One region of the Streptococcus sp. A69 genome, then DNA from elsewhere that is predicted to be linked to it. Evidence: predicted binding sites of a transcription regulator. Region 1 holds the regulator's gene; each other region holds the start of a gene.
What was found. Region 1 encodes CtsR, which represses protease genes until heat stress. Its sites were predicted from a motif close to TTGGTCAAAAAAGGTCAAANA; they were not measured.
Positions count from the first base shown of each region.

Region 2: a site for CtsR is predicted at 914-934, ahead of AC4ME5_RS06785 (ATP-dependent Clp protease proteolytic subunit). Genes of this name have one in related genera too.
Region 3: a site for CtsR is predicted at 1,483-1,503, ahead of AC4ME5_RS05415 (ATP-dependent Clp protease ATP-binding subunit). Genes of this name have one in related genera too.
Region 4: a site for CtsR is predicted at 896-916, ahead of AC4ME5_RS06870 (ATP-dependent Clp protease ATP-binding subunit). Genes of this name have one in related genera too.

Region 1 covers NZ_JBZUJU010000002.1:26,621-28,824, forward strand. The annotation lists gene AC4ME5_RS04165 (ABC transporter ATP-binding protein) at 1-484, shown strand, start outside; gene AC4ME5_RS04170 (CtsR family transcriptional regulator) at 603-1,061, shown strand; gene AC4ME5_RS04175 (ATP-dependent Clp protease ATP-binding subunit) at 1,063-2,204, shown strand, end outside.
Region 2 covers NZ_JBZUJU010000002.1:566,112-568,315, forward strand. The annotation lists gene AC4ME5_RS06775 (deoxycytidylate deaminase) at 1-108, shown strand, start outside; gene upp (uracil phosphoribosyltransferase) at 197-826, shown strand; gene AC4ME5_RS06785 (ATP-dependent Clp protease proteolytic subunit) at 1,000-1,590, shown strand; gene AC4ME5_RS06790 (YlbG family protein) at 1,669-1,938, shown strand; gene AC4ME5_RS06795 (ABC transporter substrate-binding protein) at 2,027-2,204, shown strand, end outside.
Region 3 covers NZ_JBZUJU010000002.1:279,232-281,435, reverse strand. The annotation lists gene AC4ME5_RS05415 (ATP-dependent Clp protease ATP-binding subunit) at 1-1,203, opposite strand, end outside; gene AC4ME5_RS05410 (Spy0128 family protein) at 1,652-2,204, opposite strand, start outside.
Region 4 covers NZ_JBZUJU010000002.1:585,143-587,346, forward strand. The annotation lists gene AC4ME5_RS06870 (ATP-dependent Clp protease ATP-binding subunit) at 1-856, opposite strand, end outside; gene AC4ME5_RS06875 (DUF1797 family protein) at 1,097-1,327, opposite strand; gene AC4ME5_RS06880 (amino acid ABC transporter permease) at 1,519-2,202, shown strand; gene AC4ME5_RS06885 (amino acid ABC transporter ATP-binding protein) at 2,202-2,204, shown strand, end outside.

The sequences.
Region 1 (2,204 bases):
GGAGCACAAGACGGTGCTTGGCAATATCATCCTGCCCCTTTTGATCCAAAAGATTGATAAGGCAGAAGCCATTGCTCGAGCGGATGACATCCTTGCGACCTTCCAGTTGACAGCTGTACGGAACAAATATCCTCACGAACTTAGTGGTGGAATGCGCCAGCGTGTGGCCTTGCTTCGTACCTACCTTTTTGGGCACAAACTCTTTCTTTTAGACGAAGCCTTTAGCGCCTTGGATGAGATGACCAAGATGGAGCTTCACGCTTGGTATCTGGAGATTCATAAGCAGTTGCAGCTAACGACCTTGATCATCACGCATAGTATCGAGGAGGCCCTCAGTCTCAGCGACCGCATCTATATCTTGAAAAATCGCCCTGGGCAGATTGTTTCAGAAATTAAACTAGATTGGTCTGAAGATGAGGACAAGGAAGTCCAAAAGATTGCCTACAAACGTCAAATCTTGGCAGAATTAGGTTTAGATAAGTAGAAAAATAGGGAGTCGGTGAAGATTATTCTTTACTTGCTCCCTTTTCCTTTTAAAAAATCAAAAATTTCGGTATAATAGTCAAAGATAGTCAAGGTTCAAAGAAGGAGTTTGATTTACTATGAGATTTAAAAATACATCAGATCATATCGAAGCCTATATCAAGGCAATTTTAGACCAGTCTGGTATCGTGGAATTGCAGCGGAGTCAGTTGGCGGATACCTTTCAGGTTGTGCCAAGTCAGATCAACTATGTCATCAAGACACGTTTTACGGAAAGTAGAGGTTACTTGGTTGAGAGTAAGCGAGGTGGTGGAGGCTACATTCGCATTGGGCGGATTGAGTTTTCCAGTCATCATGAGATGCTCCGCGATTTGCTTTACTCGATTGGTGAGCGAGTTAGTCAGGAGATTTATGAGGATATTCTCCAGCTTTTGGTGGAGCAGGACTTGATGACCAAGCAGGAAATGACCTTGCTGACTTCAGTAGCAACAGATCGTGTCCTAGGGGAGGAATCCTCAGTTGTCCGTGCCAATATGCTCCGGCAGCTATTACAAGAGGTAGATAGAAAAGAGAAGTAAGATGAATTATTCAAAAGCATTGAATGAATGTATCGAAAGTGCCTACATGGTTGCTGGCCATTTTGGAGCCCGATATCTAGAGTCTTGGCATTTGTTAATTGCCATGTCCAATCACAGTTACAGTGTGGCAGGTGCGACTCTAAATGATTATCCTTATGAAATGGACCGTTTAGAAGAGGTTGCGTTGGAACTGACTGAAACGGACTATAGCCAGGATGAAACCTTTACAGAATTGCCCTTTTCCCATCGTTTGGAGGTTCTCTTTGCAGAAGCAGAGTATGTGGCCTCAGTGGTCCATGCTAAGGTGTTGGGGACAGAGCATGTCCTCTATGCGATTTTGCATGATGGCAATGCCTTGGCGACTCGTATCTTGGAGAGGGCTGGTTTTTCTTATGAAGACAAGAAAGATCAGGTCAAGATTGCTGCCCTTCGTCGCAATTTAGAGGAACGTGCAGGATGGACTCGTGAAGACCTCAAGGCTTTACGCCAACGCCATCGTACGGTTTCTGATAAGCAAAATTCTATGGCTAATATGATGGGCATGCCTCAGACTCCAAGTGGCGGTCTAGAGGACTACACGCATGACCTGACGGAGCAAGCGCGCTCTGGCAAGTTAGAGCCAGTCATCGGTCGGGACAAGGAAATCTCGCGTATGATTCAGATTTTGAGTCGGAAGACCAAGAACAATCCGGTCTTGGTTGGGGATGCTGGTGTCGGGAAAACAGCTCTGGCACTTGGACTTGCCCAGCGTATTGCTAGTGGTGATGTGCCTGCGGAAATGGCCAAGATGCGTGTGTTAGAGCTTGATTTGATGAATGTCGTTGCGGGAACACGTTTCCGTGGGGATTTTGAAGAGCGCATGAACAATATCATCAAGGATATTGAAGAAGATGGCCAAGTCATCCTATTTATCGATGAACTCCATACTATCATGGGTTCTGGGAGCGGGATTGACTCGACTCTGGATGCGGCTAATATCTTGAAACCAGCCTTGGCTCGTGGAACTTTGAAAACTGTTGGTGCGACTACTCAGGAGGAATATCAAAAACATATCGAAAAGGATGCAGCCCTTTCTCGTCGTTTCGCCAAAGTGACGATCGAAGAGCCAAGCGTGGCCGACAGTATGACCATTTTACAGGGCTT
Region 2 (2,204 bases), 540 kb from region 1:
CGAATGGATGACTATGCCCAGTACCTTTATCATGAAAAAGGCACTGAATTAACCCATTTACCATTAGAGACTGTTCAGACAGCTCTTCAAGAGGCAGATTTGATTTAAAAATTAATAAAAATAAATGGTTTAGACAGCTTTTTAAACCGTTTTTTGATATAATAAGAAGAATAAATTGAAAGAAGGAATTCAGAAAATGGGAAAAATTGAAGTCATTAATCATCCACTCATTCAACACAAATTGTCAATCTTGCGTCGTACAGACACTTCTACAAAAGCTTTTCGTGAGCTAGTAGATGAGATTGCAATGTTGATGGGATATGAAGTACTTCGTGATCTTCCACTTGAAGACGTGGAAATCGAAACACCTATCACAAAGACCGTTCAAAAACAATTGGCTGGTAAAAAATTGGCGATTGTCCCAATCTTGCGTGCAGGTATCGGGATGGTAGATGGTCTCTTGAATCTGGTTCCAGCAGCAAAAGTTGGACACATCGGTATGTACCGTGATGAAGAAACCCTTCAACCAGTTGAATACTTGGTGAAATTGCCTGAAGATATTGACCAACGTCAAATCTTTGTCGTTGACCCAATGCTTGCAACAGGTGGCTCAGCAATCTTGGCTGTAGATTCGCTTAAAAAACGTGGCGCATCCAATATCAAGTTTGTCTGCCTAGTATCTGCTCCAGAAGGAGTGAAAGCCCTTCAAGAAGCACACCCAGATGTAGAAATTTTTACTGCGGCCTTGGATGAACGCTTGAACGAACACGGTTATATCGTTCCAGGTCTTGGAGATGCTGGAGACCGCTTGTTCGGTACCAAATAAAATCCCAAAGTAAATATTGAAACTAGAAGTTCGTTTTTGACTTGAAAGGAGGTTGAGTTTTTGTTTCTGTTTAGAGAATAGAGCAAAAATTTGACCTTTTTTGACCAAAAAGATATAATAGTTCTGTATTGAGTCGTATGACTAAGAAAATTTAACATTAAAAGGAGAAATGAATGATTCCTGTAGTTATTGAACAAACAAGCCGTGGAGAACGTTCCTATGATATTTACTCACGTTTACTAAAAGATCGTATCATCATGTTGACTGGACCAGTTGAAGACAACATGGCCAACTCCGTTATCGCCCAATTGCTCTTCTTGGATGCCCAAGACAGTACAAAAGATATTTACCTTTATGTAAATACTCCGGGTGGTTCTGTTTCAGCTGGTTTGGCAATCGTTGATACCATGAACTTTATCAGGGCAGATGTCCAAACCATCGTGATGGGGATGGCGGCCTCAATGGGGACTATCATTGCATCAAGTGGAGCAAAAGGCAAACGTTTCATGCTTCCAAATGCAGAGTACATGATTCACCAACCAATGGGTGGTACAGGTGGTGGTACCCAACAAACCGATATGGCAATCGCTGCAGAGCACTTGCTTAAAACTCGTAAGACTTTGGAGCAAATTCTTGCAGATAACTCTGGTAAAACAGTTGAGCAAATTCATGTAGACGCAGAACGTGATTACTGGATGAGCGCCCAAGAAACACTTGAGTATGGTTTTATTGATGAAATCATGGTCAACAATTCTTTGAGCTAACCAAGCTAAAAAGCAAACTCGACGGGGTTTGCTTTTTTTGATATAATAGGAGAAGATTTCTTAGAAAGAGGATTTATCATGTTTGAAAAGGTCAATCGATCAGGATTAATCATCTATCTTTACTATAATCGGGATGCAAAGAAACTTCAGGAATACGGTGACATCTGTTACCATTCTAAGAAGCATCGTTACTTGCAGCTCTATGTTCCAACTGAGGAGTTAGATGACTTAGTAGAGAGATTAGGTAAGGAAAGATTTATCAAGAAAATTAGGCGGTGTCACATTCAAGAGTTAGAAACTCCCTTTGTTGGGAATCTCTATCGAAATGAAGAAAACGTTATCATTTAAAAAAAGTGAATAAAAAGGTTGACAATTTTCTGATAATTCGGTATATTCTTAACATACTATTTTTGAAACAACTATAAGGAGATTAAAAATGAAGAAAAAATTTGCCCTATCTTTTGTGGCTCTTGCTAGCATAGCTCTTCTCGCTGCCTGTGGAGAGGTCAAGTCAGGAGCATCAAATACAACTGGTAACCCAGTAGACGAAAAGACTATCAAAATCGGATTTAACTTTGAAGAAACAGGTGCCGTAGCAGCCTACGGAACATCTG
Region 3 (2,204 bases), 250 kb from region 1:
TGATGCTCCCATTTGTGAAACTGGAATACCAGTCATACGTTCCACAGATTCAGCCACATCGTTGACACTTGCAGTCACCTTCATATCTTCTGTGTGGTTTTCGATTTTCTTTTCCAATTCTGCAATACGTGTTTTGGCATTAAGAGCTGCTTCAAAGTCTTCTGCCTCAACTGCTTTTTCTTGCTTGTCTTTTTCTGCCTCAATTTCCCGTTCAACAGCGTGCACATCTGTTACAGGATGTTGAGCTGCCAAGTGAGCTGCCGTTACATCAACAAGGTCAATAGCCTTATCTGGCAAGCTACGTTGAGGAATGTATTGGACAGAATAATCCACTGCTGCTTTCAAAACTTCGTCTGGCAAAATGACATTGTGGTGTTGTTGGTAGAGATCACGAATTCCTTGAAGAATTTTAAAGGTATCCTCTGCTGAAGGAGCATTGACCTTCACTTCGTTGAAACGACGAGCAAGAGCTGCATTTTTCAAGATAGTGTTACGGTATTCGTCTTGAGTTGTCGCTCCAATAACGGTCAATTCACCACGAGAGAGAGCTGGTTTGAGAATATCTGCAAGCCCTTTAGATCCGCTGTCTCCGCCAGTGCTACCAGCACCGAGAATTTGGTGAATTTCATCAAAGAAGAGGATAATATTTCCTGCTTCTTTTACTTCATTGACTAAGTTTTGAACGTTTTCTTCAAAGCTACCACGGTATTGAGTACCAGCCTCAAGACCTGAGATATCAATAGAAATAATTTCCTTGTTCTTAATAGCAGCTGGAACATCTCCGTTCACAATGGCTTGTGCTAGACCTTCGACAACGGCTGTCTTACCAACACCTGCATCTCCGACAAGTACAGGATTGTTCTTGGTGCGACGTGAGAGGATTTCAGATGTTTCTTGAATTTCCTTGTTTCGTCCGATAACAGGATCCAACTTGCCCTCACGAGCTTCCGCCGTCAAGTTACGACCTAGCTTAGCAAGGACACCGTCTTGTTTCATACCTGAAGCATGTTGTTGCATTTGCGCATCAGATTCTGCATTACCTGATAATTGACCAGTTGCACGATAATGAGCAAATTCCTCAGGTGTCACTTCTCGTCCATTAATCAAGTAGCGACGGTTTTCAGAACTATATCCTCGCATACCACCCATCAATTGGTTAAATAAATCATCCATGTTGTTAAAGTTATTAAAGTTGTTGTTCATATTCCTTACCTCGTTTATTCTTAATTATACGCGATCTCTGATATTGACTATCTTTAACCTTTGTTTTAAAAATTTTAGACTAGCTAACTAGCTACCCTAAGAATAACTTCTGGTTTTTCTTTTTTAAATAAGCCTTTTATCATTTTCTTTTCAAAGTCTGTTAGATTTAACATAGGCCTCACCCCTTTCTTGGGATTCTATAGCTCATTCTCAAAGACTAATTTCTTGAAAGTGAGCTATTTAAGGAATTCATTTTCCTTATGTTTCTACTATATCACATTGGTCAGGGAAAGTCAATAACTTTTGACCAAATTTGACTATTTTTAAAAAATTTTTTTGAAGCAGAAAAAAGCCCCTAGAAAACGAATTTTCTAGAGACTTTCTCTATCAAGTTTAAGAGAGAAGGAATATTCTCACTTACCAAGTTTCATGTTTCTCCTACGCAAGCTTAAGCTTTACGTTTTACGAAGAATACCAATCCGCTCAATGCCAAGACTACAAATCCAATTGCTGAGAAGATAGATGTTGCTTCACCTGTGTTTGGAAGTTCAGCTTTACCTTTTTCCTCAGTTGCTGGAGGTGTTGGTGTTGGATCCTCTTTTTGTCCTGGATCAATTGGTTTTGTTCCTGGTTTATTTGGATCTGGTGTTGGTGTTGGATCCGGTGTTGGTGTTGGATCTGGTGTTGGTGCTGGATCTGGCGTTGTTCCTGGATTATTTGGAGCTGGATTTGGATTTGGTTCTGGCGTTGGTGTTGGAACAGTGTATTTATTTGTAAATACAACTGCTTTACCATCCGCATACGAAACAATCGCAGTCAAGAGACCTTGACCATCCGCAACTACAGTGACTGTCACAGTGTGCTCAGTCTTATCGTATTCAATACCCTCTTCAGTACCAACTTTTTCAACCAAGGTATAAGTGTGAGTACCTGCTTCTTCGAATGAACGAACAAAGGCCACTTTACCTTCGGCAGTATTCTTAGCTTCTGCTACAACTGCG
Region 4 (2,204 bases), 560 kb from region 1:
TGACAGGCTGCATACGGCGTTCCAAAGCAGCATCTTTTTCAATGATACGGTATTCATTGAGAGTAGTAGCGCCGACCAGTTGCAATTCACCACGGGCAAGGGCTGGTTTGAGGATATTTCCTGCATCCATATTGCCATCGCCAGCAGATCCTGCACCAACAATTTCATGGATTTCGTCGATAAAGAGAATGATGTCCTCGCGTTTGCGTATCTCTTCCATGAGCTTTTGCATACGCTCTTCAAATTGACCTCGAATCCCTGTTCCTTGAACTAGACTAACCACATCCAGACGGATGACCTGCTTGCCTTGGAGTTTATGGGGAACATCACCATCGACAATCTTCTGAGCTAAACCTTCGACAACGGCAGTTTTACCAACACCTGGTTCTCCGATAAGGACAGGATTGTTCTTGGTTCGACGGTTGAGGATTTCGATAACGCGGATAATCTCCTCATCTCGACCTATAACAGGGTCAATATCTCCCCGACGAGCTATTTCAGTCACGTTGATACCATATTCCTCTAGGAGCCCTCTTTCTTGGCTAGGAGGAGGTGTTTGAACAGGTCCGCGGTTTTGAGGTCCGTATCCCCCATTACCTCCGTATCCCCCACCGGATTGAGTTGGAGGGACGTTATTTGAAGAAGCCCTGAAATTGTTCAAATCATTGAAAAAGTCTCCAAAAGGATCAAAGTCACGATTGTTTAAGTCAGTCATTCCTTTAAAGAGGGTATTATTTGGATCTGTTTTGATAATTTTATAGCAATTTTGACAGAGATCAATTTGTTTTTGCTGTCCATTGATATTGGTATACAGATGAATTGTTGAGTCGTTAATTTTACAGTTTTGACAGAGCATACATCTACCTCATTTCATTCGTATTCTTGACCTAAGAAAAAGGTCAAGAATAGTCAAAGTTTTATACTCTCATTATAGCATGATTAAGGTGTAAAGCAAGTAAAAAGATTGGGAAGTGGTCATTTTTAAAAGAAGGATTTATGGAGGATTAAGCGACTTGAAGGTAAGAAAAAAAATCCCATTTGTGGTGACAAAAAGGATTCTCATTCATCAAGCAGGGGTCTCTCTGCTGTTTGTATATTAGTAAAGGAGTTCGTAGATCTCCATTGCAATCAAATCAATGCTATCAAAGGTATAGGTTTCACGAGCTTCTACATCGCGAAGAGTGAAGAGTGATCCGTTTTCTTCGTCGTGGCTGTATGCAACTTCTGCGACAACAACACCTTCACGTTCAAAATTACGTTTTAGATTTCCACCATCTTTTGTCATTGCTTCTAGGCGGTTAATGATTCTAACCAAATGTGATTCCATTTTGATTCTCCTCCATTTCTTATCGTTTCTATTTTACCATAAACAAGAGGTAGTTGACTAGAAAAAAACTGTGATTTCTCTCTATTTCTCCATTCTATCAAGTTAATTGTTAAAATTGGTGAAAAAGGATTGCATTTTAATTCAATTCATGTTATAATCATACAATCTAATACATAGAAAGTTGACTGAATATGAATTTTTCTTTTTTACCAAAGTATTTACCGTATTTTAACTATGGTGCTCTGATTACCGTATTGATTTCCATCCTTGTTGTCTGCTTAGGTACCATTATAGGTGTGTTGCTGGCCTTTGCTCAGCGATCACGCTTTAAACCGCTCGTTTGGTTTGCAAATGTGTATGTTTGGATTTTCCGTGGTACTCCGATGATGGTTCAGATTATGATTGCCTTTGCTCTTATGCATATCAATGCTCCGACTATTCAGGTTGGGATTTTGGGTGTTGATTTGTCTCGTTTGATTCCAGGGATTTTGATTATCTCTATGAACAGTGGAGCTTACGTTTCAGAAACTGTTCGTGCGGGAATCAATGCGGTTCCGAAAGGACAGTTAGAGGCCGCATATTCTCTAGGTATTCGTCCCAAAAATGCCATGCGCTATGTCATTTTGCCACAGGCTATCAAAAATATTCTTCCAGCTCTGGGAAATGAATTTATCACCATTATCAAGGATAGTTCCCTCTTGTCAGCGATTGGGGTAATGGAGTTGTGGAATGGTGCAACGACAGTAGCAACAACAACTTATTTACCATTGACTCCCCTTTTATTTGCAGCCTTTTACTATTTGATTATGACCTCTGTTTTGACAGTGGCGTTGAAAGCATTCGAAAAACATATTGGACAAGGAGACAAGAAATAATG